3 linked regions of the Salinivibrio kushneri genome follow. The protein of the gene in region 2 interacts with the protein of the main gene of each other region in a pairwise test. Links are inferred from orthologs where the notes say so. Each region holds a gene or a part of one and is shown on either strand. Other genes may lie near its edges. The genes, in order: ribD, accC and cysM.

Region 1 (7,685 bases), 530 kb from region 2 along the record:
ATTAACAAACTTATGGCTGTCTTCTGCGCCAAAGCGTTTGGCCAGTTCAACGGCCTCATTGATAACCACTTTGTAGGGGACATCGTCGCATTTGATCAGCTCATACATCGCAAGACGCAGTAAGGCATGCTCCATATCATCTAAGTCCTGCAAAGGACGTGACAAGTATGGGCGCATTTTACTATCAAGCTCTTGATGGCTAAGCGCAACACCGCTAAACAGATTACGGAAGTAAGCAACATCTGTTTCTGGTTCACGTAGAAGCGGCTCGGTTTTCTGATGCTCGTCTTCTTCTTCGTATTTATCTGCGGCGAGAAATGCTGCTTCAATATCAGCGACATTGCCTTGCGCCAGTTGCCATGAATAGATGGCTTGCAATGCAAACTGACGTGCATTACGTCGTGCGGCTGGTTTCACTTTAACCCCCATTTAGGATTCAATTTGGGACAGAACATTCACCATTTCAAGCGCGCTCAGTGCAGCCTCTGCCCCTTTGTTACCAGCCTTGGTACCTGCGCGTTCGATCGCTTGCTCAATGGTGTCTACCGTCAGCACACCAAATGCGACTGGGGTTTCAAACTCCAGTGCAACTTGTGCTAACCCTTTATTACATTCTCCGGCGACATAGTCAAAATGCGGTGTGCCACCACGGATCACCGATCCGAGTGCCACAATCGCGTCATAGCGACCGCTCTTGGCGAGCTTTTGGGTCACCACAGGCAACTCGTAGGCACCTGGGCAACGCACCACGGTGATATTATCGTCGTTGACTTGGCCTTGGCGCTTCAGTGCGTCAACCGCACCATCCAGCAAACTCTCGTTGATAAAACTATTAAAGCGAGAGATAACAATAGCAACCTGCGCGTTGGGCGCGGCAAATGCCCCTTCGATTACGTTCATGAGCCTTCCTGTGACTTGCTTTCCGGAATGAGAAACCGCGCGATTCTACCACATTTTTATCCGATGGCACCATGTTCCGTGCCAGTGGATGATGGTGCTGATCGCGCGCCCCGGTTATCGGTATTATTCGGTGACGTATTCCACCACGTTTAAGCCAAAACCTGACAAAGCATGATAACGCTTGGTCGAGGACGACAGCAGGCGCATTTGCTTGACACCAAGATCCGCCAGTATTTGCGACCCAATCCCCACTCGGCGAGAGGTCCCCTGCCATTTTGCACCGGCGGGTTTCTCACCTTTATCTTGCGCTTCAAACGCTTTCACTTTGTTGATAATAGCGTCGCTGGTTTCTTCTTTCCCCAAAATCACCAACACCCCGCCTTCATCGCTAACCCTTTGCATCGCGCGGGTCAGACTCCAGCTGCGCTCAGCCGTCCGATCAGATTGGAGCACATCGGTAAAGGTGTCTTGCAGATGGACACGGACCAAGGTGGGATCAGCGCTCACCTCGCCTTTGCACATCGCATAATGGATTTGGTTGTCAATGGTGTCACGGTAGGTGACTAAATCAAACTCACCAAATTCCGTCGGCAATTTACACGACGCGACCCGCTCGATGGTGGTTTCGTTGAGGTTACGATACTCAATCAAATCGGCAATGGTACCCAGCTTGATGCCGTGCTTGTCACAGAACACTTCCAAGTCTGGACGACGTGCCATCGTGCCGTCTTCATTCAAGATCTCAACAATCACAGACGCTGGGCTATAGCCACCTAAACGGGCCAGGTCACACCCCGCTTCGGTGTGGCCAGCACGGGTGAGTACCCCCCCTTCTTGCGCCATCAAGGGGAAGACATGTCCTGGCTGCACCAAGTCAGCCGCTTTGGCGTCGCGGGTAACCGCGGCTTGCACGGTGCGCGCACGGTCAGCCGCCGAAATGCCAGTGGTTACCCCCTCTGCCGCTTCAATCGACACGGTAAACGCAGTGGAAAATTGCGCGTTATTGTCCGACACCATCAAAGGTAACCCAAGTTGCTGGCAGCGCTGCTGGGTCAGCGTCAAACAAATCAATCCTCGGCCATGCGTGGCCATAAAGTTAATCGCTTCTGGGGTCACGGCTTCTGCCGCGATGATCAAATCGCCTTCGTTCTCGCGATCTTCGTCATCCATCAACACTACCATTTTACCTTGGCGGATATCGTCAATGATTTCTTGAGCGCTACTAATTGCCATCTTGGGATCCTTATTTCAAAAAACCGGAACGGGCCAATGTGTCGAGACTGATACCCGCTGATTGTGTCGGTTCAGCCGCCTTCTCACCGAGCATCAACCGCTCGAGGTAACGGGCGATGACATCGACTTCGATGTTTACCTTGCGCCCGGGTGCAAAGTGCTGAATAGTGGTTTGCTCGGCGGTGTGCGGCACAATAGTGAGTTTGATATTGCCGCCATTCACTTCGTTCACTGTCAAACTGATACCATCCACCGTGATAGAGCCTTTCAATGCCACATATTTGGCGAGTTCAGCCGGTAGTGCAATCCAGTACTCCCAGGCGCGACCCGTTTGGCTAACGGACGTCACCTCCCCCAGACCATCTACATGGCCGGAGACCATATGGCCGCCAAAGCGGGTAGTGGGTAGCATGGCTTTTTCAAGGTTGACGCTATCTCCCACTGACAAGGCGCCCAGCGACGAACGTGCCAAGGTTTCGGAAGAGACATCCGCGCTGTAACCGGTTGCGCTCAATGCGACCACGGTTAAACACACTCCGTTGGTGGCGATACTGTCACCCAGTTTGACGTCCGAGAGATCAAGCTCACCGCTGTCGATCGTCAAGATAACGTCTTGTCCTCGACGGCTCAGGGTTTGTACGCGCCCTATCGCTTCAATAATTCCAGTAAACATCGTTCTTAATACTCTTGCGTGATCACAGCGTGCTCAGAGAGGCTCGCCCGTAAGCGGACATCGTCACCGACAGTCTTTACCTGGTTAAAGTGGAAACGCGGCGCGTCGTCCATCGTTTCTAATCCACCCAATGCGACCAAAGGACGGCTATCAGCCCCCAATAATACCGGCGCTTGGTAGACAATCAGCTCATCCACCAAAGATTCACTCAGCAGCTTGCTTGCCAGCCTCGCGCCCGCTTCCACCCACACCTTATCAATATCATGCTCGGCCAGAGCGCGCAGAACCGTAGCCAATGATGCACCTGGCATCACCCACTCTTGAACGTTGTCCGGCCACACTTTATGACTCGGCGCATCAACAACACGGATCACGTCGCCCTCTAGCTGATAAACCGTCGCATCAGGAGAGGTTTTATTGTCTTTATCCAAAATCACTCGTGTGGGCTGACGCAAGGATGGCTGCGAATAGGTATCGAGGATGTCATCAGGAAGCTGGCCATTGCGAATATTCAGGCTAGGGTCATCGGCAAGCACCGTGGCACTGGTTGATAAAATAGCGCCGGCTTGCGCGCGGAATGCTTGCACATCGGCGCGCGCGGGCTCACCGGTAATCCATTTACTTTGCCCATTCGCCAATGCCGTGCGCCCATCAAGGCTTCCCGCCAATTTGAGCTGAACATACGGCATTGTAGTTTGCATGCGTTTGATAAAACCAGGGTTCAGCGCTTTTGCCTGTTCAGCCATCACGCCCACAACCACCTCAATGCCTGCTTCTTTTAACCGTGCAATACCACGTCCAGCCACTTTAGGGTTGGGGTCTTGCATGGCGCACACCACGCGACTGACGTTAGCGGCAATTAAGGCATCGCAACACGGCGGTGTGCGACCGTAATGAGAGCAAGGTTCTAGGGTGACGTAAGCCGTTGCCCCTTGCGCGCGTTTCCCCGCCGCCTTTAAAGCGTGTACCTCGGCATGTGGCCCGCCGGGAGCAAGATGAAATCCTTCACCAACAATGTCGTCGCCATGCGCAATCACACAGCCCACATTGGGATTCGGGGTCGTGGTAAAGCGCCCTTGAGCGGCAAGCGCTAGCGCGCGCGTCATCATGGTGTTATCGCGTTCGCTTTGACTCATTTTTGCAACCGTGCGATTTCTTCGCCAAATTCACGAATGTCTTCAAAACTATGGTACACAGAGGCAAAGCGGATATAAGCCACTTTATCGAGCTCCTTGAGCGCTTCCATGACTAAGTTTCCCACCATGGCAGAACCAATTTCGCGCTCTCCGGTGGCACGCAAACGTGACTTTATACTGTTGATCGCTTTTTCAATGTCATCCGCGCTCACTGGGCGCTTTTCTAACGCGCGTTGAATGCCGCCACGTAATTTCTCTTCGTCAAACGGTTCTCGGTTGCCGTTGGTCTTAATCACCCGTGGCATCACTAATTCCGCCGTTTCGAACGTGGTATAACGCTCTGCGCACGCCAAACACTGGCGGCGACGGCGAACTTGGTGACCATCAGCCACAAGACGAGAATCGATCACTTTGGTGTCGGTAGCACCACAGAATGGACAGTGCATGAGCGTCGCCTCCTCAATATCGTCTTGCTAGTGTAACCGATTTGTAGCGATGAAAAAGCCTATCGAAGAGGACTTTATGGTGGTTTTGTGTGCTAAACAAAGCCAGTGGGGCACATCATGTCGATAAAAACAAAAAAGACGCCCGAAGGCGCCTTATAACCTATTCATTTTCGTGCCAATAATTAGGCATACACAGGCAGGCGACGGCAAATCTCTTGGACTTTTTCTTTGGTCTCGGCAATCACTTGCTCATTGTTGATGTTATCCAAGACATCACACATCCAGTGGGCAAGCTGCTCGGCGTCTTGCTCGGTAAAGCCACGACGTGTAATCGCAGGGGTGCCCACACGAATGCCTGAGGTAACAAACGGACTGCGTGGGTCGTTCGGCACACTGTTTTTGTTCACAGTGATGTTGGCCGCGCCCAGTGCTGCATCCGCTTCTTTCCCGGTAATGTCTTTATCAATAAGGTCAACCAGCAACAGGTGATTATCGGTTGAGCCTGATACTATCTTGTAACCGCGAGCTTGGAAGCCTTTGACCATCGCGCGAGCATTATCAATCACGCGTGCTTGGTAAGCCTTAAACTCAGGCTCCATCGCTTCTTTAAACGCGACGGCTTTACCCGCGATCACGTGCATCAAAGGGCCACCTTGGCCACCTGGGAACACCGCAGAGTTGAGCTTTTTGTAGATATCTTCACCGGCATTCGACAAGATCAAACCACCGCGAGGGCCCGCCAGGGTTTTGTGGGTAGTGGTCGTCACTACATGCGCGTGTGGCAATGGATCAGGATATACGCCAGCAGCAATCAGACCTGCGACATGCGCCATATCCACCAACAACCATGCACCGACTGTATCAGCGATTTCACGCATGCGCTTCCAATCGACCACTTGTGAGTAGGCAGAAAAGCCACCGATGATCATTTTCGGCTTATGCTCTAGGGCCAGCTGCTCCATTTGCTCGTAATCGATCTTACCGGCTTCATCAATGCCATACGGGATCACATGGTAATGCTTACCAGAGAAGTTGACCGGCGAGCCATGAGTTAAATGACCACCATGCGCCAAGCTCATACCTAGAACCGTATCTCCCGGGTTTAGCAGCGCCATATATACCGCACTGTTCGCTTGTGAGCCTGAGTGAGGCTGCACATTGGCATACTCACAACCAAACAGCTCACACGCACGCTCAATGGCGAGCGATTCTGCTTTATCTACGTACTCACAGCCGCCGTAATAACGCTTACCTGGGTAGCCTTCCGCATACTTGTTGGTCAGTTGAGAGCCTTGCGCTTCCATCACGCGTGGGCTGGTGTAGTTTTCTGACGCGATCAGCTCAATGTGTTCTTCCTGACGAGCCGTTTCTTCTTCAATGGCGGCGAACAGCGCTGGATCATAGTCCGCGATATTCATGTCACGCTTTAGCATTTGTCTCTCCTGACTTAACATTGGCGGGCAATAACCCCAAAACCGAATGCTAGGGCGCTTTCAAGGCCCCTAGCAAAAACGAGTGCTGGTGTGATGGCTTCGATCACCCCTTGGCTTAGTCGCCTTAACATGACAAATCAAAGCGATTAAGCCAAGGAAAGTTGTTGATTACAGCCACTTTACGCAAACGTTTCCGTTACCGCCATGACTGCGTTTGCTATTCTACAAAAAATCCATCCTGTCAGGTAGCCTGTGCCACACTTTTTTCTTTCCCAGCAATCGCAGCACAAGAACGATACCGAGCACGCAAGGTGTAAAGGTTTTACAGCTAAGTATCATAATGCTGACATCCTGCAATCAAGTTATTTACCTAGCCGGCTTTCTCTTAACGCCAATTGGCGATAAAATCCGCGCCCGATTATCCCATTAACTTTTTTACCGCCGGCCCGCTGGGTTTTGGCGGCCTTTTTGTTGTTATCTCGTTTTGTTGTTGTCACGCTAATAAGTAGGGAGAAGCCGTGTGAGTCAGTATCAACACAGCTTTAAAGAAGACATTATTGCTATCGCCTCAGGCGCGTTTTTAGTCGCCCAGGGGGTGTTTTTTTTGCAACAAGCCGGACTATTAACCGGCGGAACCACAGGTCTTGCCTTGTTGGTCAGCCAGTTTACAGACCTATCGTTCGGTACTTTGTATTTTCTGTGTAATTGCCCGTTTTATTTAATGGCTTGGTTTCGTATGAGCCCGCGCTTTGCTGTGCGTAGCCTACTCGCCGGTGGTGCGGTATCGGTGATGGCCGATCATATTGCCTACTTTTTTCAAATCACCTGGCTGGCTCCCGCCTATTGCGCGGTCATAGGTGGCTTGCTGATGGGCGTCGGCATGTTGATGATCTTCCGTCACAATGCCAGCTTGGGCGGCTTTAACGTCTTGGTGCTCTATTGTCAGGACAAGTTTGGGATCTCGGCAGGAAAACTGCAAATGGGCATCGACTGCACCATCCTGGCGTTATCTTTCTTCCTCATCGACCTCAATCTCTTGATGTGGTCGGTGGTTGGCGCGATTGTGCTCAATTTAGTCTTGGCGATGAATCATAAGCCCGGGCGCTATCAGGCGCATCCTGCTAACCCCGGCGCTTGAGCGACCTCTCAACGCCAATCAATCTAACAACACGGCGCAAAACAACAAAGCCAAGCACGATGCTTGGCTTTTTGCTACTGCTCGTATTCGCTTATAGCGCGTATCAAATCGCTTCTTCGTCTTCTTCACCGGTACGGATGCGCACCACGCGCTCAACATCAAAGACAAAGATTTTGCCATCACCGATTTTACCGGTTTGTGCGGTATCAATAATGGTATCCACACATTGCTCGGCTACATCGTTACTGACGATCACTTCAAGCTTCACCTTAGGCAGAAAGTCGACCATATATTCGGCGCCACGATACAGTTCAGTGTGGCCTTTTTGACGGCCAAAGCCTTTGACCTCTGAGACGGTCATCCCCGTAATACCCACGTCTGCGAGCGCCTCGCGTACGTCATCGAGTTTAAATGGCTTGATGATGGCTTCAATTTTTTTCATTCCGTTATCCCTCTCGTTGGCCGCTGGCCGGTCCTGATGGATCAAGTGTTTAGCTCAAATTGTATCGCAGCAGGATAAAAAATCATCCATCGATTCACGCATAACACGAAAAAGCCGCCAAACGATGGCGGCTGATATCCTATTTCGCGGTTAACCTAGGGTCACTCGTGCGTTGCGGAACATACGCATCCACGCACTGTCTTCGCCCCAATCATCGGGGTGCCAAGAATTAGCGACGGTACGGAATACCCGCTCAGGGTGCGGCATCATAATAGTGACGCGGC
Region 2 (7,669 bases):
TGGTGCATCTTCGATTGCGTTGAAGGTGCGGCGAAAGTCGCCAATTTGGTCATGCTCTTTTAGGTACCAGCCCACGTGTTTACGGGCAATACGTAACCCTTTGAGCTCCCCATAAAACTGATGAAGCTCTTGAACATGACCCAACAAAATTGTCCTAACCTCTTCTAGTGAAGGGGCAGGCAAGTGCTCACCTGTGGTGAGATAGTGGTGGATTTCGCGAAAAATCCACGGGCGTCCCTGAGCAGGGCGACCAATCATTACCGCATCCGCGCCCGTGTAGTCGAGGACATACTGGGCTTTTTCTGGTGAGTCAATGTCGCCATTGGCAATCACCGGAATGGATACTGCTGCTTTCGCAGCCTTAATGCTGTCGTACTCTGCTTCACCTTTGTACATACAGGCCCGCGTGCGGCCATGTAGTGCAAGGGCTTGGATGCCACAATCTTCCGCCATCCGGGCGATCTCAACACAATTCTTATTGTCCGGATCCCAGCCTGTGCGCGTTTTGAGTGTTACGGGAACATCCACCGCGTTTACCGTGGCTTTGAGGATTTGCTCAATGAGATCAGGCCGCGTTAGCAAAGCAGAGCCTGCTAACTTTTTGTTGACCTTCTTCACTGGACAACCCATGTTGATGTCAATTATTTGCGCCCCGTTCTCCACACAAAACTGCGCCGCGTCAGCCATAAGCTCGGGTTCAGCCCCCGCGATTTGCACCGAACGCAGACCGGATTCGTCAATATGAACCATGCGCTTTTGCGACTTGTTCGTCCGCCACAACGCTGGATTTGATGACATCATTTCACTGATAGCCATGCCCGCACCATGTGCAAGGCATAACTCACGAAATGGTCTATCCGTCACGCCAGCCATTGGGGCCACGATCAAGGGGACATCCAGGGTGTAGGGTCCGATACGCAAAAGCTCTAAATCCTCTTCAGCCGCTCTGAGTCAGCAAGGGCGCGCATTTTACGCATTTTTTCAGCATCTGAAAAGGACAATATTTGAGCATTGATGGCTTGATTTTTACAGCACTTTTTGTATCTGTGGCGTTTCGCTGATTAATCAAGCAGTTCGGTATGCTCATTGTATAAGCCTGACGCACTGGTGTGGCGAGCGGGTCAGGCTTTACGGACGTTAGTGAGCGGCTTAAGCGGGCAAATCGCCACTTACGCGGCACCACTCTTCGCGCTCGACGATCGGGTCGATAGTGAGCGTGTCACGGTAATGGTTCGCCACATCATCCGCTTGAGTTTCTAGCACGCCAGACATCGCCAGTTGACCGCCGGGTTTGATGAGGCCTTTGATCACCCCGGAGAGTTCACGAAGCGGCCCGGCAAGAATATTAGCCACCACCACATCGGCTTTGAGATCGGCCGGTTGGTCTTTAGGAAGATAAAGATGAAGTTGGTCTGCCACACCGTTGCGCTCCGCGTTGTCTTTGGACGCCAGTAGCGCTTGGGGGTCGATATCAATACCAATCACGCGCTCGGCGCCCAGTTTGATGGCGGCAATCGCGAGAATGCCGGAACCACAGCCAAAATCAATCACGGTTTTGCCGCTTAGATCTAGGCTATCAAGCCATTCCAAGCACAGTGCAGTGGTTGGGTGTGAACCGGTGCCAAAGGCGAGGCCTGGGTCGAGCATCACATTCACTGCATTGTCATCAGGCACCTCACACCAGGTTGGGCAGATCCACAATCGCTCGCCAAATTGAATGGGCTTAAAGTTATCCATCCATGCCCGGGTCCAGTCTTTGTCTTCCAGTTGCTCTACTTTATACGCAAAGTCATCAGCGAGCAGTGGGCTGGCGCTTATGATGGCTAAAACATCGCTCATGTCAGCCTGTGCATCATACAAGGCCATAATATCTGTCTCGCCCCATAAGCGGGTTTCGCCGGGTAAGGGCTCAAAGACAGGTGTGTCTTTGGCATCTAAGAAAGTGACAGATAGGGCGCCCGTTTCTTCCATTAGCAGGTCGCCAATCGCTTCGGCGTTGTCAGACGTTGCATTCAGTTTGAGTTGGATCCAAGGCATGGTATGTCTCGTGTCGGAAAAGGAATAGGGCGATGTTATCAGATCCATACTGTGCCCGCTGCACAAGATGATGACAGCATGATGAGCATTAAGCATGAGTGGAATTTTTTGCAAGTCAGTGCGGGTTTTATGCAAATAGCCCTTTATTTGTTATGGCTATTGATTACATTATTGCTCCGCAGCGATGAGCAAATAAGGCGGTTTTGCTCCCTATAGTCATGGTTAACAAAGGATTTGGAGAATGAGAGACACAGGCCCAGTGACACAAAAAGAGGTGAGATTTGATGGATTAGGGGAGCTGGTGTCGAAAACCGATCTCAATGGCAAAATACAATACGCCAACGATGCCTTTATCGAAATATGTGGGTATAGCCGCGACGAACTCATTGGCAGCGACCACAATATTGTGCGCCACCCTGATATGCCACCGGCCGCGTTCAAGGACCTTTGGCAGACCATTAAGGCAGGTAAAAATTGGCGTGGCATGGTCAAAAACCGCTGTAAAAACGGTGACCATTATTGGGTGAATGCGTTTGTCTCGCCGGTGGTCAAAGAGGGGGAGATTGTCGGGTATCAATCGGTGCGCAGTGAACCAAGCCGCGATGAGGTGACAGACGCTGAAAAGCTTTATCAAACACTAAGACAAGATCCCTCCCGCCCTTTACCTAACGCGCCTTTGTTGCAGCGTATCCAGTTGCGTTGGTTTTTTCATCTTTGTTGCGGGTTGGTGCTGATGCTGTGCACTTTGGGCATGGGGCTGGCGCTCAATCAGGGGCAACCTTATTTGGTTGGCATGCTGGCCGCCGTGTTGCTTATCACCGTGGGCATGACGTGGACGGTGCAAACGCGTGTGATTGGCGCTATTAAAGACACGAGTGAGGCATTAAAGCATCTGGCCTCCGGTAACCTTGTCTCTGGCGATGAGCCCGTTCGCCATGATGAGCTGGGGGAGCTCAACGACAATTACCGGATGGTTAAAGCACGTTTTGGTGCGATCATTGGGCAAGTGGTAGAGAATACGCAAGTGCTCCTCGCGCATGCGGATCATCTGGCGGCGCGCGGCCGCAGTGTGCAAGACAATATGAGCACACAGTCGTCACAGATCACGCATGTTGCCAGTGCGATGACGCAAATGAGTGCCACGATTGAGCAAGTGGCGCAAAACATGAATCGTACGGCCGACATTATCTCCGTTACCCAAGGACGTGCCAGCGATGGTGCTGATGTGGTCGGCCGTGCGACCACCAGTATGACCGCCTTTATCGATGAGCTTGAGCAGACCATTTCACAGATTCAAGCCAGTGCAGAGGAGAGTCAAAAAATCACCAAAGTGACGCAAACCATCAGTGAGATTGCCGAGCAAACCAACTTACTGGCTTTAAACGCGGCCATTGAGGCAGCAAGAGCAGGTGAGCAAGGGCGAGGCTTTGCTGTGGTTGCTGATGAAGTCAGAAACCTCGCTCAGCGTACACAAGCGGCGACGTGTGACATTAAAGCCATGCTTGAGGGCTTACAGACCGGCATTCATCATTCATCTGAGCGGGTGCTCAGTAACAACCAAATGGCGCAAGAAACCCTAGCGGTGGTGGCGGAGTCTCGCGCGGTGCTGGCCGACATCTTTGAGAAAGTCAATCAAGTGAAATCGATGGGCAGTGAAGTGGCCACCGCGGCGGGCGAGCAGGCCAATGTGACCAAAGACATGAGTGAGTCGGTGGAACAAATAAACGGACAAAGTCACACAGCCAGTGAGCAGGCCACGCAAACGGCAGATATTGCGGCGCAACTGATGAGTCAATCGCTGTATCTAAAAGATACCTTGAATGATTTTAAACTGGCCGGCCAGGTGGGAGATAAAAGGCCTGCCAAGGTTTAAGCTCCCTCGCGTGACAATCTCACTAAAGCAGGGACAAAAAACCGCCGATTAACGGCGGTTTGGTTGCTAGCTTTGGTGGCGTGGCCTTGGTTATAGCCAACGGCATGATTACGACAAGCCGAGCTTTTTCTCGAGATAATGAATGTTGGCACCACCGTGTTGGAAGTGCTCGTCGTTCATAATATCGAGCTGGAGAGGGATGTTGGTTTTAATACCATCAATCACGGTTTCAGCCAAGGCGTTACGCATACGTGCAATCGCGACGTCACGGTTCTCACCGTAACAGATAAGCTTGCCGACCATGGAGTCATAGTGGGGCGGTACTTGATAGCCCGCGTACACGTGTGACTCCCAACGCACGCCCATCCCGCCAGGCGAGTGGAAACGTTCAATCTTGCCTGGGCTGGGGATAAAGCGCTCTGGATCTTCAGCGTTAATCCGGCACTCCACCGCGTGGCCGCGAATTTGAATGTCGTCTTGGGTGAACGATAGTGGCTGACCTGCCGCAATGCGGAGTTGCTCTTTGACCAGGTCAATGCCGGTCACCATTTCGGTGACGGGGTGCTCGACCTGAATGCGGGTGTTCATCTCAATAAAGTAGAACTCGCCGTTTTCATATAAGAACTCAAAGGTGCCCGCTCCGCGATAACCAATCTCAACACACGCGCGACAGCAGCGTTCACCAATGAATTTACGCATTTCAGCAGTGATACCTGGGGCTGGTGCTTCTTCAACGACCTTTTGGTGACGGCGCTGCATCGAGCAGTCGCGTTCACCAAGATGGATCGCACCGCCTTGACCGTCGGCTAAGACCTGCACTTCGACATGGCGAGGGTTCTCAAGGAATTTTTCCATGTAAACCATGTCATTGCTAAATGCAGATTTGGCTTCGGCGCGAGTCATCGCAATCGCATCGATAAGCTCTGCTTCAGAGCGCACCACACGCATACCTCGGCCACCGCCGCCACCGGATGCTTTGATGATCACCGGATAGCCAATACGTTTGGCGATGGTTTTGTTTTTTTCCTGATCGCTACCTAGCGGGCCGTCTGAACCAGGGACGCAGGGGACACCTGCTTTTTTCATCGCTTCAATGGCCGACACCTTATCGCCCATCAAACGGATGGTGTCAGCTTTGGGGCCGACAAAGACAAACCCTGAACGCTCAACCTGCTCGGCAAAGTCAGCGTTTTCGGATAGGAACCCGTAACCTGGGTGGATCGCCACCGCACCGGTGATTTCAGCGGCGCTGATGATGCGAGGAATATTCAGGTAGCTTTGGTTACTTGGTGCAGGGCCGATACATACGGTTTCATCGGCTAACAACACGTGTTTAAGATCGCGGTCAGCGGTCGAGTGCACCGCGACGGTTTTAATCCCCAGCTCTTTGCACGCACGCAAAATGCGCAGTGCAATTTCACCGCGGTTAGCAATAACAATTTTATCTAACATGCGCCCTCGCTTATTCGATGATCACGAGTGGTTCGTCGAATTCAACGGGCTGACCGTCTTCACATAGAATCGCTTTGACCACACCGCTCTTGTCGGCTTGGATTTGATTCATCATCTTCATCGCTTCGACAATACACAGGGCATCGCCTTCATTGACCTGGGTGCCCACTTCAACAAAAGGTGACGACTCTGGGCTTGGTGCACGATAGAAGGTACCGACCATCGGTGAAAGAACCTGATGCCCACTCGGTTTTGGTGCGCTTGCAGGTTCCGCTGCCGATGCTTCAGGGGCGGCTGGCGCTGGTGCAGGCGCTGCTGGTGCCGCGTATTGCGGGGCAACCATTTGCGCAGGCGCAGCAGGGGAAGAGCGACTGATACGAACGGACTCTTCGCCTTCAGCAATCTCTAGCTCGGAGATGCCAGACTCTTCAACAAGCTCGATCAGTTTCTTAATCTTACGGATATCCATGATAGGTCTCTTCTTTATGTTTTGTTTTACTCAGCCGCAAACGCTAAATGACGCGCGGCCGCTGTTAAGGCGAATTCATAACCATCAGCACCAAAGCCGCTGAGCACCCCGACGGCTTTGTCCGAAAAGTACGAGTGATGCCGGAAGGGCTCACGCGCGTACACATTCGACAAATGCACTTCGATAAAAGGGATGTTGACCCCTAATAGAGCGTCACGCAGGGCGACAGAGGTATGGGTCAGTGCTGCTGGGTTGATAATGATAAAGTCCACGGTCTCCATCGCTTGGTGGATTTTATCAATGAGGCTAGCTTCGCTATTGGATTGAAAGTGTTCAAGACTGAGACCCAAGGTAGCGGCTTGTGCCTCTAAGCCCGCCATGATTTGGCTGAGGGTTTGGGCACCGTAATGCTCGGGCTCACGTTTGCCAAGCAAATTAAGGTTTGGGCCATTTAAAACTAAAACTTGGTTTCTTGTAGACATCTTGACGCTTACTTCTCCTATTCGCTGTAATTGTGCAGCTTAATGCGGATTCCAGCCAGTGGGCATGTTATGACGGTGCATACCATGCAAATTTTTCCCTACTGACAGCAATTATAGAGACTTCAGCGCAAATCGCAGCAAAATACTGGTCTAATCAGCACACTTTGTCTTTTTGCTATCACAAAATGGTGGGTGACGGGCGGTTTGAAGCAGGGTAATACTTCATGTCCCTACTTTTTGTGTGATTGCCGGGGATGAAAAGAGTTCCGTTTACCCTGTGTCGGGGATCAAAAAAGCCGCCCGAAGGCGGCAAAGGTTGCTAAGCAATCTTTCGTTAGGGTTAGACCACACTTTCTTTTTCTGCGATAAGCTTATCGACCACACTAGGATCGGCCAAGGTGGAGGTGTCGCCAAGGCTGCCGGTATCACCGGTGGCGATTTTGCGCAGAATACGACGCATGATTTTTCCTGAACGGGTTTTAGGCAGAGCATCCGTCCAGTGGATGAAATCGGGTGTCGCAATCGGGCCAATTTCTTTACGTACCCACTCTTTGACTTCCTTGTGGAGTTCGGCGCTGGGCACTTCACCCGCATTAAGGGTGATGTACGCATAGATCGCTTGGCCTTTGATATCGTGTGGCACACCAACTATCGCTGCTTCGGCAATTTTATCGAATGCGACGAGCGCCGACTCGATCTCTGCCGTCCCCATACGGTGTCCCGAGATATTGAGGACATCATCGACACGGCCGGTTATCCAGTAATACCCATCTTCATCACGACGAGCCCCGTCACCGGTAAAGTACATGCCTTTAAAGGTGGAGAAGTAAGTTTGTTCGAAGCGGTCATGGTCGCCAAATACGGTACGCATCTGTCCGGGCCACGAGTCAAGCATCACGAGGTTACCCTCGGTGGCACCGTCGAGAATATTGCCCATATTGTCGACCAAAGCAGGCTGTACGCCAAAGAAAGGACGGGTTGCTGAGCCTGGCTTCAACGCAGTGGCGCCGGGGAGCGGGGTGATCAAGATCCCGCCGGTTTCTGTTTGCCACCAGGTGTCGACAATCGGACAGGCTTGGTTCCCTATGGTGCTGTGGTACCACTCCCAAGCCTCTGGGTTGATGGGTTCACCCACCGAGCCCATGATCCGCAGTGAATCGCGTTGAGTGCCAGCGACCGCTTCGTTGCCTTTTGCCATCAATGCGCGAATCGCTGTGGGCGCGGTGTAAAGAATATTGACTTGGTGCTTATCGACCACTTCGCTCATTCGTGCCGTGCTTGGATAAGTCGGGACGCCTTCAAATAAGATTGTCTTTGCGCCATTGGCAAGCGGGCCATAGACGAGATAGCTGTGAC
Region 3 (7,633 bases), on a different replicon or contig from region 2:
CCACACATGATGGGTTAGGGTGGCTTCCCATAGTTGTTCACTTTCCCAGCCTTGTGGGGCGAGTGATACCCGCACCTCGGCACCGACCGGGTTGATAGAGACCACACGCATGGGCAGCGAGAGTTGGCTATTGGGTTTATCAGCCAGGGTTAACTCATGGCTGCGTACATACAAACTGCCTGACTGTTGGGTGTGCGTGTTTAGTGTAGGTTGAATAAAGGCATTGCCATTTTGCCACGTGCCTTGCTGATAGTGGCCGGAAAAAACATTCACGTTCCCTAAAAAATCAAACACAAAGCGGCTTTTCGGCGCAGCATAAAGATCGACCGGACTGTCGACTTGTTCAATTTGCCCATTACTCATCACCACCACGCGATCCGATAGCTCGAGTGCTTCGTCTTGGTCGTGAGTGACAAACACACTGGTAAAAGCCATTTCATCGTGTAGTCGGCGTAACCATTGGCGCAACTCTTTGCGTACTTGTGCATCTAACGCACCGAACGGTTCGTCGAGCAATAAGATCTCCGGCCGAGTCGCCAACGCTCGCGCCAGTGCGATACGTTGCTTTTGTCCGCCCGATAATTGCTCGGGATACCGTTGGCCCAGATGGCCTAACTGCACGACCTCAAGCAGTTGGTTCACCCGTTGCGTAATCGTGGCTGGGGAGGGGCGCTCGCGACGTGGCATCACTTGCAACCCAAAGGCGATGTTCTCTGCCACCGTCATATGTTTGAACAAGGCGTAGTTTTGAAAAACAAACCCGACACGGCGATCCCGCACATGGACGCGGGTGACATCGCGCTCGCCAAATAAGATCTGGCCGCTGTTACTGCTTTCTAATCCGGCAATAATGCGCAATAACGTGGTTTTACCGGAGCCTGAGGGGCCAAGCAGTCCCATCATCTCGCCTTGCTCTATAGTAAGTGATAACGGCGATAACGCTTGGAACTGGCCAAAGTGTTTAGTGATGTTGTTCAGTTGAATACGCATGGCTTACGGCTCACTTTGGTTCGTTTGTAAGGTTAAGCGGGCAGGCGTTGACGCACTGCTTTCATCCATCGTCGCGGTACTGGCGTGTGCACGGTGTTGACGCCATTCCACCAAGGCTTTCAATGCCAAGGTAGCGAGTGCCATAAAGGCAAGTAATGACGCACAGGCGAAGGCTGCTTGAGTTTGGTAATCTTCGTAAAGAAGCTGTACCTGCAAAGGCAGGGTATTGGTTTGACCGCGAATGCTGCCAGACACCACAGCGACCGCGCCAAACTCGCCGATGGCACGGGCATTAGTCAAAATGACCCCGTAGATGAGAGCCCACTTAATATTGGGCAAGGTGACACGGCGAAAAAGCTGCCACCATGATGCGCCTAACACCACGGCTGCTTCTTCTTCCGCTTGCCCTTGCTGCTGCATGAGCGGGATCAGCTCGCGGGCGACGAAAGGGCAGGTAACAAAAATAGTGACTAGCACAATGCCGGGTAGGGCAAACATCACTTGAAGGTCATGCTCAAACAGCCACGCGCCTAGCCAGCCGTTACTGCCATACAGCAGCAAATAGAGTAAGCCTGCGACCACGGGCGATACGGCAAACGGGATATCAATCAAGGTGGTGACCAGTTTTCGTCCCGGAAATTGGAAACGGGTGACCGCCCATGCCAACATCACGCCAAATACTAGGTTAATGGGTACCGTGAGAACGGCCACTAATAAAGTGAGGCCAATCGCGTGGCGGGTATCCGGCGCGAGCAAGTGTTGGAAGTAACTGGCGATACCATCCGCGAAGGCGATGGAAAAAATACTCACCAGCGGCACAACCAAAACCAGCGCCACGAGCAGCAGCATAAGCGCGATTAAACTGCGCCTGATCCATGGGGTGTCACCAATTCTCACCGAGTTTGTGCTCATAAAGCGTCCTTACCGCCCGTGAATACGTTTTAGATAACGGCCTTGCCAAAGGTTGATGGCAAACAATAACGACAGCGATGCCATCAAGATCACCGAGGCAATGGCACTCGCCGCTGGGAAATCAAACTCTTGCAAGCGAACAAAGATCATCAGCGACGTGATCTCGCTGACGTAGGGCATATTGCCAGCAATAAAAATCACCGCACCGAATTCACCCAGACTGCGGGTAAATGATAAGGCCACACCCACTAATAACGCCGGTTTGATGGTCGGCAGAATAATCCGCCAAAACACCGCACCGTCACTTGCCCCGAGCACAGTGCCCGCTTCTTCTTCCTCTTGGGAGATCTCTTCCAACACGGGTTGGACGGTACGTACCACAAACGGCAAGCTGGTAAACATCATGGCAATCACGATCCCAAGCGGCGTGTAGGCAACTTGGATACCGACGTTGGCAAGCACACTGCCTATCCAGCCGTTATCGGCGTATAAGGTGGCGAGCGTGACGCCGGCAACGGCGGTGGGCAGAGCAAACGGCAAATCAACCAGCGCATCGACGAAGCGTTTGCCTACAAAGTCGTATCGCACCAGCACCCACGCAAAGAGTAGGCCAATCACACCGTTTAATAATGAGGCAATCAGCGCCGCACCGGCCGTGACTTTATAACTGGCGACAATCCGTGGGTCAGTGATGGCAAACCAGTATTCTTGCCATGTCATTTGGCTGGTCTGCATGATAAGGCCGCTGGCCGGTAACAGCAGAATCAAGCTGATGAACAGCAAAGACACGCCTAAACTGATGCCAAATCCGGGCAGCACGCGCTGCTGACGTGCTGCCCAAGGCATTGATTGGCGTTGATACGATAGCGATGGCATAGCGTCTCAATACCTAGAAAGAATTAACGGCGTTGCAGTTGGTCGAGTTTTCCGCCACTGGCAAAGTGCGTTTTCATGGCCTGGTCCCAACTCCCTGCGATAGCTTCCACGGTCAGCAATTCGACTTCAGGGAAACGATCGGCATTGTCTTTGACCACGTCAGGGTGATGGACACGGTAGTTAAAATCGGCCAATAAGCGCTGTGCTTTTTCACTGTATAGGTAAGACAGATACTCGGTTGCCAACTCAGTGGTGCCGTTGCGTTTGGCGTTACGCTCTACCACGGCGACGGGGAACTCAGCCAAAATCGAGGTTTTAGGCACCACAATATCGTACTTGTCGCTACCATATTGCTGGCGGATATTGTTGACTTCTGATTCAAAGGTGACCAGCACATCGCCAATGCCACGTTCAACAAATGAGGTGGTTGCGCCGCGGCCACCGGTATCAAACACCGCCACATTGGCGAGAAGCTGTTTCAAAAATTGGTCTTGTTGCTCGGTGTTGTTTTTTCCGAACGCCTTTTGCGCATAACCGAGTGCGGCAAGATAGGTATAACGCGCATTACCGGAGGTTTTTGGATTCGGGAAAACAGAAGCAACGTCGTCCTTGGCCAAATCATCCCAATTTTCAATATTCTTTGGGTTGCCCTTGCGCACCAAAAACGCGGTGGTGGAGTAGTACGGCGAGCTACTGTTGGGGAAATTCTCTTTCCAGTTTTTGTCGATCAACTTGCCGCGATCGTACAGCACCTGCACATCCGTGACTTGGTTGAAGGTGACAACATCCGCTTGCAGCCCTTGCATGATGGCGCGTGCCTGCGCCGAGGATCCACCATGCGACTGCTTAATGGTCACCGACTCTCCGGTTTTTTCTTGCCAGTGCGCCGCAAACAGTGGATTGTAATCAGCAAAAAGCTCCCGTGCGATGTCGTAAGATGAATTCAAGAGGGTTTGCTCGGCGGCAGATACCGGCGCCGCGCTGGTGGCAAGCAAAGCCGAAAGAGCCAGAGTTTTGAATACCTTCATTGTAAAAATCCTTGATGGCCGTTTGTTGCTGTTATCAGCAAAGAAAGTTGGGATAGGTCACAGAATAAAAGCAATCGAAGGGAATAAAAAACAGTTTAAATATAACCATTTTGTATATGTTAGTGAAAAAATGTCTGCGTGTCGCACATAGCCTCCTTGTAGGATATGGCGATAGACAGTGCCTTACGCGGTGTTGAAAGCACCCATCAGGCAGGCAATTCATGAAACATGCAGAGGTAAGCAACGTGGCTGATTTCCCCACGCTTGAAGATTATGTGGGTCAGACCCCTTTGGTGCGCTTGCAGCGCCTAGCCGCAGCGACAGGCAGCACTGTTTTGGTCAAACTCGAGGGCAATAACCCGGCCGGTTCGGTGAAAGACAGACCCGCACTTAATATGATCGTGCAAGCAGAAGCACGGGGAGATATCCAACCGGGCGATACCTTGATTGAAGCGACCAGTGGCAACACTGGGATCGCGCTGGCGATGGCAGCGGCGATTAAAGGCTATCGACTGATTTTAATCATGCCTGAAAACGCTACACAGGAGCGCAAAGATGCCATGCGAGCCTATGGCAGTGAGCTTATCCTCGTCTCTCAAGCGGCGGGGATGGAAGGCGCACGCGATTTAGCTTTATCCATGCAGGCACAGGGTAAGGGCAAAGTGTTGGATCAGTTTAATAACCCGGATAACTGGCAGGCGCACTTAACGGGTACGGGCCCAGAAATTTGGCAACAAAGCCAGCAACAAATCACCCACTTTATCGCCAGCATGGGCACCACAGGCACCATTGTGGGAACCTCAAAGTACCTAAAAACGCAAAACCCCGCGATTAAAACCATTGGCTTACAGCCTACCGAAGGGAGTGCGATCCCTGGTATTCGGCGCTGGCCGGCTGAGTATTTACCTGGCATTTATACCGACGAGCATATCGACGAGGTGATGGACATTTCTGAGCAAGATGCGAAAGAGACTGCGCGCGCCCTCGCCAGAGAAGAGGGTATATGTGCAGGTGTTAGCTCGGGTGGCGCGGTGTTTGCGGCCCTGCAAGTCGCGAAAGCCGAACCCGGCTCTGTGGTGGTGGCCATTGTTTGCGATCGCGGTGATCGTTATTTGTCGTCGGGACTGTTTTCATAAACGCTGACCAGCAGGTATAAAAAAGGTGACCCAAGTCGGGTCACCCAGTTTGATGTGAAAGCAGTGATCGCACTATGCCTTGGCAAACTTGTAGGTGCGATAGCCCCCAATTAAGTTGCGAGCTTTAAAACCATGATTGACCAGTTGGCGATAGGCGACATTGCCTCTGAGGCCGACTTGGCAGTACACCACAATTTCTTTGTCTTTCGGTAGTTCATCGATGCGTCCACGTAGTTCGTCGACCGGAATGTGCACATCGCCCTCAATCAACTGACCGTTTTCGCGCTCTGGCGCATTGCGCACATCGAGTAGCACTTGCTCGTCGGAGAGGTTGTCTACCTCATCAAAGTGGATCGGCGTTGCGTCACCTTTAAGAATATTGGTGGCCACAAACGCCGCTTGGTTAATCACATCTTTGGCACTGCCATACGGCGGCGCGTAGGTGAGCTCGAGATGTTGGAGCTGCTCAACGGTCATGCCAGCACGCTGTGCCACGGCCATGACATCAATGCGTTTATCAATACCGTCTTTACCCACGGCTTGCGCGCCTAAAATCGCACCGGTATCCGGAGCAAACAGCAGCTTAAATGAGACAACCTCTGCGCCAGGATAGTAACCGGCATGACTGGCGGCGTGGACATACACTTTTTGGTAATCGATGTCAGCGTGCTTAAGTTGTTTCTCATTTTGGCCCACTGACGCCACCGCGAGATCAAACACTTTGCAGATGGCGGTGCCTTGGGTGCCGAGATAATGCTCAGTGCTTCCTAGCATGTTGTCAGCGGCCATCCGCCCTTGACGGTTCGCCGGACCCGCCAGTGGCACTAATGTTGGTTTATGGGTCACAAAGTCAATCTCTTCCACTGCATCGCCGACCGCGTAAATATCGGGATCTTGGGTTTGCAGAGTACTGTTGACGACAATGCCGCCTTTTTCACCAATGGCAAGCCCCGCTTGTTGCGCCAGCGCGACTTCAGGCTTAACCCCAACCGCCATGATCAAAAGTTCGGTATCCAGTTTGTCGCCATTATTGAGGGTCAGACGTAAAGCGCCTTCCAGATGCTGAGGCTCACTGGGCTCGCCGGCATCATCACTGGCAACATGCGTGGTGGGAATAAACTCGGCGGACTCCAGCGCGGTACCTAGGTGTAAATCCACCCCGTGATCGCGAATGGTTTGATGGACAAATCCCGCCATTTCTCGGTCAACCGGCGTCATCACCTGATCGGCCATTTCCAACAGGGTGGTTTTAATCCCGCGTTGATGCAGCGCTTCCATCATCTCAAGACCAATAAAGCCCCCGCCGACGACAGTCGCATGGCTGGGATTATTCATATCAATGGTATGCAAAATCGCATCCATGTCTGGAATATTGCGGAGCGAGTGGGTTAGCGGGTTATCTAAGCCAGGAATAGGCGGCATGATCGGGGCCGCGCCTGGGCTTAATAGCAATTTGTCGTAGCTTTCTTGGTAGTCGCTGCCATCGGCACGGGTGACGGTGACGGTTTTGGCCTCGCGGTTAATCGCAGTGACCGTACTGTTGATGCGCACGTCCACATTAAAGCGGGCGCGGAAACTGTCCGGGGTTTGCAGCAAGAGTTTACTGCGGTCGGTAATGTCACCGCCGATATGATAAGGCAAACCACAGTTCGCGAACGAGACGTAAGGGCCCCGTTCGAACATGATGATTTCGGCTTCTTCACTTAAACGACGGGCGCGAGCGGCGGCAGAAGCGCCACCGGCGACGCCGCCAATAATCACGATTTTGGTCATTATGACTCCATTAAGCGTTGCTGAGTCCAAGTTTTTTCAGGAAAAAGGCAGCCGGACAAATCCCTGTAAACGCACTTTGGATCAGGTTTACGCCAACGAAGACGGTTAGCCAAACAAATTGGCTGTGAACTGTGAGGGTAAGCACGACAGAAAGTAGCACCATCATGCCAGCGATTACGCGTACGCCATTATCAATTGTCATAGCAAGACTCCTTTGCATCCTCTATACGATTACCCGACAGACCGAACCGCTTTGGCTCGAACGCCTTCAGTGTTTGTCGGCACTCGGATCACTCTAGAAGTTATATTTAGAAAAGTCTAATAATAATTTATCTAAATTAGAATTGACTAAATAAAATGCCGCGCTAAGCTATGCGTATTGACGAAAGAGGAGTGGGCGATGGCAGAGTCAACGGTGCCGTTTGAGGCAGAAAGCGTACCGGATATGGACATCAGTGCCATGCGAGAGCAAGCGTCTCTCGTGGCGACCATGTTGAAAGTGATGGCCCATCCTGAGCGATTAATTGTGCTATGCCAGCTTTTGGCGGGAGAGATGTCGGTGGGGCAATTGTTGCAAGGGTCGCGCCTGAGTCAGTCCGCGTTTTCTCAGCACCTTAGCGTGCTTAAGCGGCATCAACTGGTCAAGGTACGTAAGTCATCGCAGCAGGTGTTTTATCAGCTCAATGACCCCAACGTCGCGGCGATTATCGCTACCTTACAGCGGCTTTATTGTGCCTGATGAGTCTGAATCTGAGAGGTCAGCACATATTCATCGCCAGTCAATGCGCTAAGTTAATTAACATTCAGCGTTTTTACCTATCGTTTTCTTGTCGTTACTGTCATCAGCCAAAGGATCGAATATGCGAGATGCTCAGCCACAAGGTCAGCTGATCACCCGAGTGATGAACAGCTTCTTCC

What was found.
Region 1: the proteins of accC (region 2) and ribD interact in binary tests that used the Escherichia coli proteins (3 or more experiments, as listed by UniProt). The link is inferred for Salinivibrio kushneri from one-to-one orthologs.
Region 3: the proteins of accC (region 2) and cysM interact in binary tests that used the Escherichia coli proteins (3 or more experiments, as listed by UniProt). The link is inferred for Salinivibrio kushneri from one-to-one orthologs.

What each region holds. Positions count from the first base shown.
Region 1 is NZ_CP114588.1:2,075,272-2,082,956, forward strand. What follows is about bases 1,878-4,853. They hold ribD (bifunctional diaminohydroxyphosphoribosylaminopyrimidine deaminase/5-amino-6-(5-phosphoribosylamino)uracil reductase RibD), read right to left. Parts: upstream 3,943-4,853; coding sequence 2,812-3,942; downstream 1,878-2,811. Other genes in these bases: ribBA (bifunctional 3,4-dihydroxy-2-butanone-4-phosphate synthase/GTP cyclohydrolase II), read right to left, coding at 1,878-2,133; N8M53_RS09795 (riboflavin synthase), read right to left, coding at 2,144-2,806; nrdR (transcriptional regulator NrdR), read right to left, coding at 3,939-4,388; glyA (serine hydroxymethyltransferase), read right to left, coding at 4,571-4,853. Outside these bases: transcription antitermination factor NusB, read right to left, coding at 1-429; ribE (6,7-dimethyl-8-ribityllumazine synthase), read right to left, coding at 430-900; more of ribBA, read right to left, coding at 1,024-1,877; more of glyA, read right to left, coding at 4,854-5,821; N8M53_RS09815 (YitT family protein), read left to right, coding at 6,342-6,959; glnB (nitrogen regulatory protein P-II), read right to left, coding at 7,063-7,401; purL (phosphoribosylformylglycinamidine synthase), read right to left, coding at 7,552-7,685. UniProt on the Escherichia coli protein: Converts 2,5-diamino-6-(ribosylamino)-4(3h)-pyrimidinone 5'-phosphate into 5-amino-6-(ribosylamino)-2,4(1h,3h)-pyrimidinedione 5'-phosphate.
Region 2 is NZ_CP114588.1:2,604,387-2,612,055, reverse strand. The notes cover bases 3,191-6,150. They hold accC (acetyl-CoA carboxylase biotin carboxylase subunit), read right to left. Parts: upstream 5,363-6,150; coding sequence 4,019-5,362; downstream 3,191-4,018. Other genes in these bases: aroQ (type II 3-dehydroquinate dehydratase), read right to left, coding at 5,858-6,150; accB (acetyl-CoA carboxylase biotin carboxyl carrier protein), read right to left, coding at 5,373-5,831; N8M53_RS11970 (methyl-accepting chemotaxis protein), read left to right, coding at 3,191-3,910. Outside these bases: tRNA dihydrouridine synthase DusB, read right to left, coding at 1-921; prmA (50S ribosomal protein L11 methyltransferase), read right to left, coding at 1,150-2,037; more of N8M53_RS11970, read left to right, coding at 2,279-3,190; more of aroQ, read right to left, coding at 6,151-6,313; acs (acetate--CoA ligase), read right to left, coding at 6,654-7,669. UniProt on the Escherichia coli protein: This protein is a component of the acetyl coenzyme A carboxylase complex; first, biotin carboxylase catalyzes the carboxylation of the carrier protein and then the transcarboxylase transfers the carboxyl group to form malonyl-CoA.
Region 3 is NZ_CP114589.1:55,564-63,196, reverse strand. Bases 3,073-5,996 are described here. They hold cysM (cysteine synthase CysM), read left to right. Parts: upstream 3,073-4,051; coding sequence 4,052-4,942; downstream 4,943-5,996. Other genes in these bases: N8M53_RS13160 (FAD-dependent oxidoreductase), read right to left, coding at 5,015-5,996; cysP (thiosulfate ABC transporter substrate-binding protein CysP), read right to left, coding at 3,073-3,806. Outside these bases: N8M53_RS13185 (sulfate/molybdate ABC transporter ATP-binding protein), read right to left, coding at 1-990; sulfate ABC transporter permease subunit CysW, read right to left, coding at 994-1,902; sulfate ABC transporter permease subunit CysT, read right to left, coding at 1,912-2,748; more of cysP, read right to left, coding at 2,802-3,072; more of N8M53_RS13160, read right to left, coding at 5,997-6,715; N8M53_RS13155 (YgaP family membrane protein), read right to left, coding at 6,726-6,917; N8M53_RS13150 (ArsR/SmtB family transcription factor), read left to right, coding at 7,116-7,454; N8M53_RS13145 (efflux RND transporter permease subunit), read left to right, coding at 7,576-7,633. UniProt on the Escherichia coli protein: Two cysteine synthase enzymes are found. Both catalyze the same reaction. Cysteine synthase B can also use thiosulfate in place of sulfide to give cysteine thiosulfonate as a product.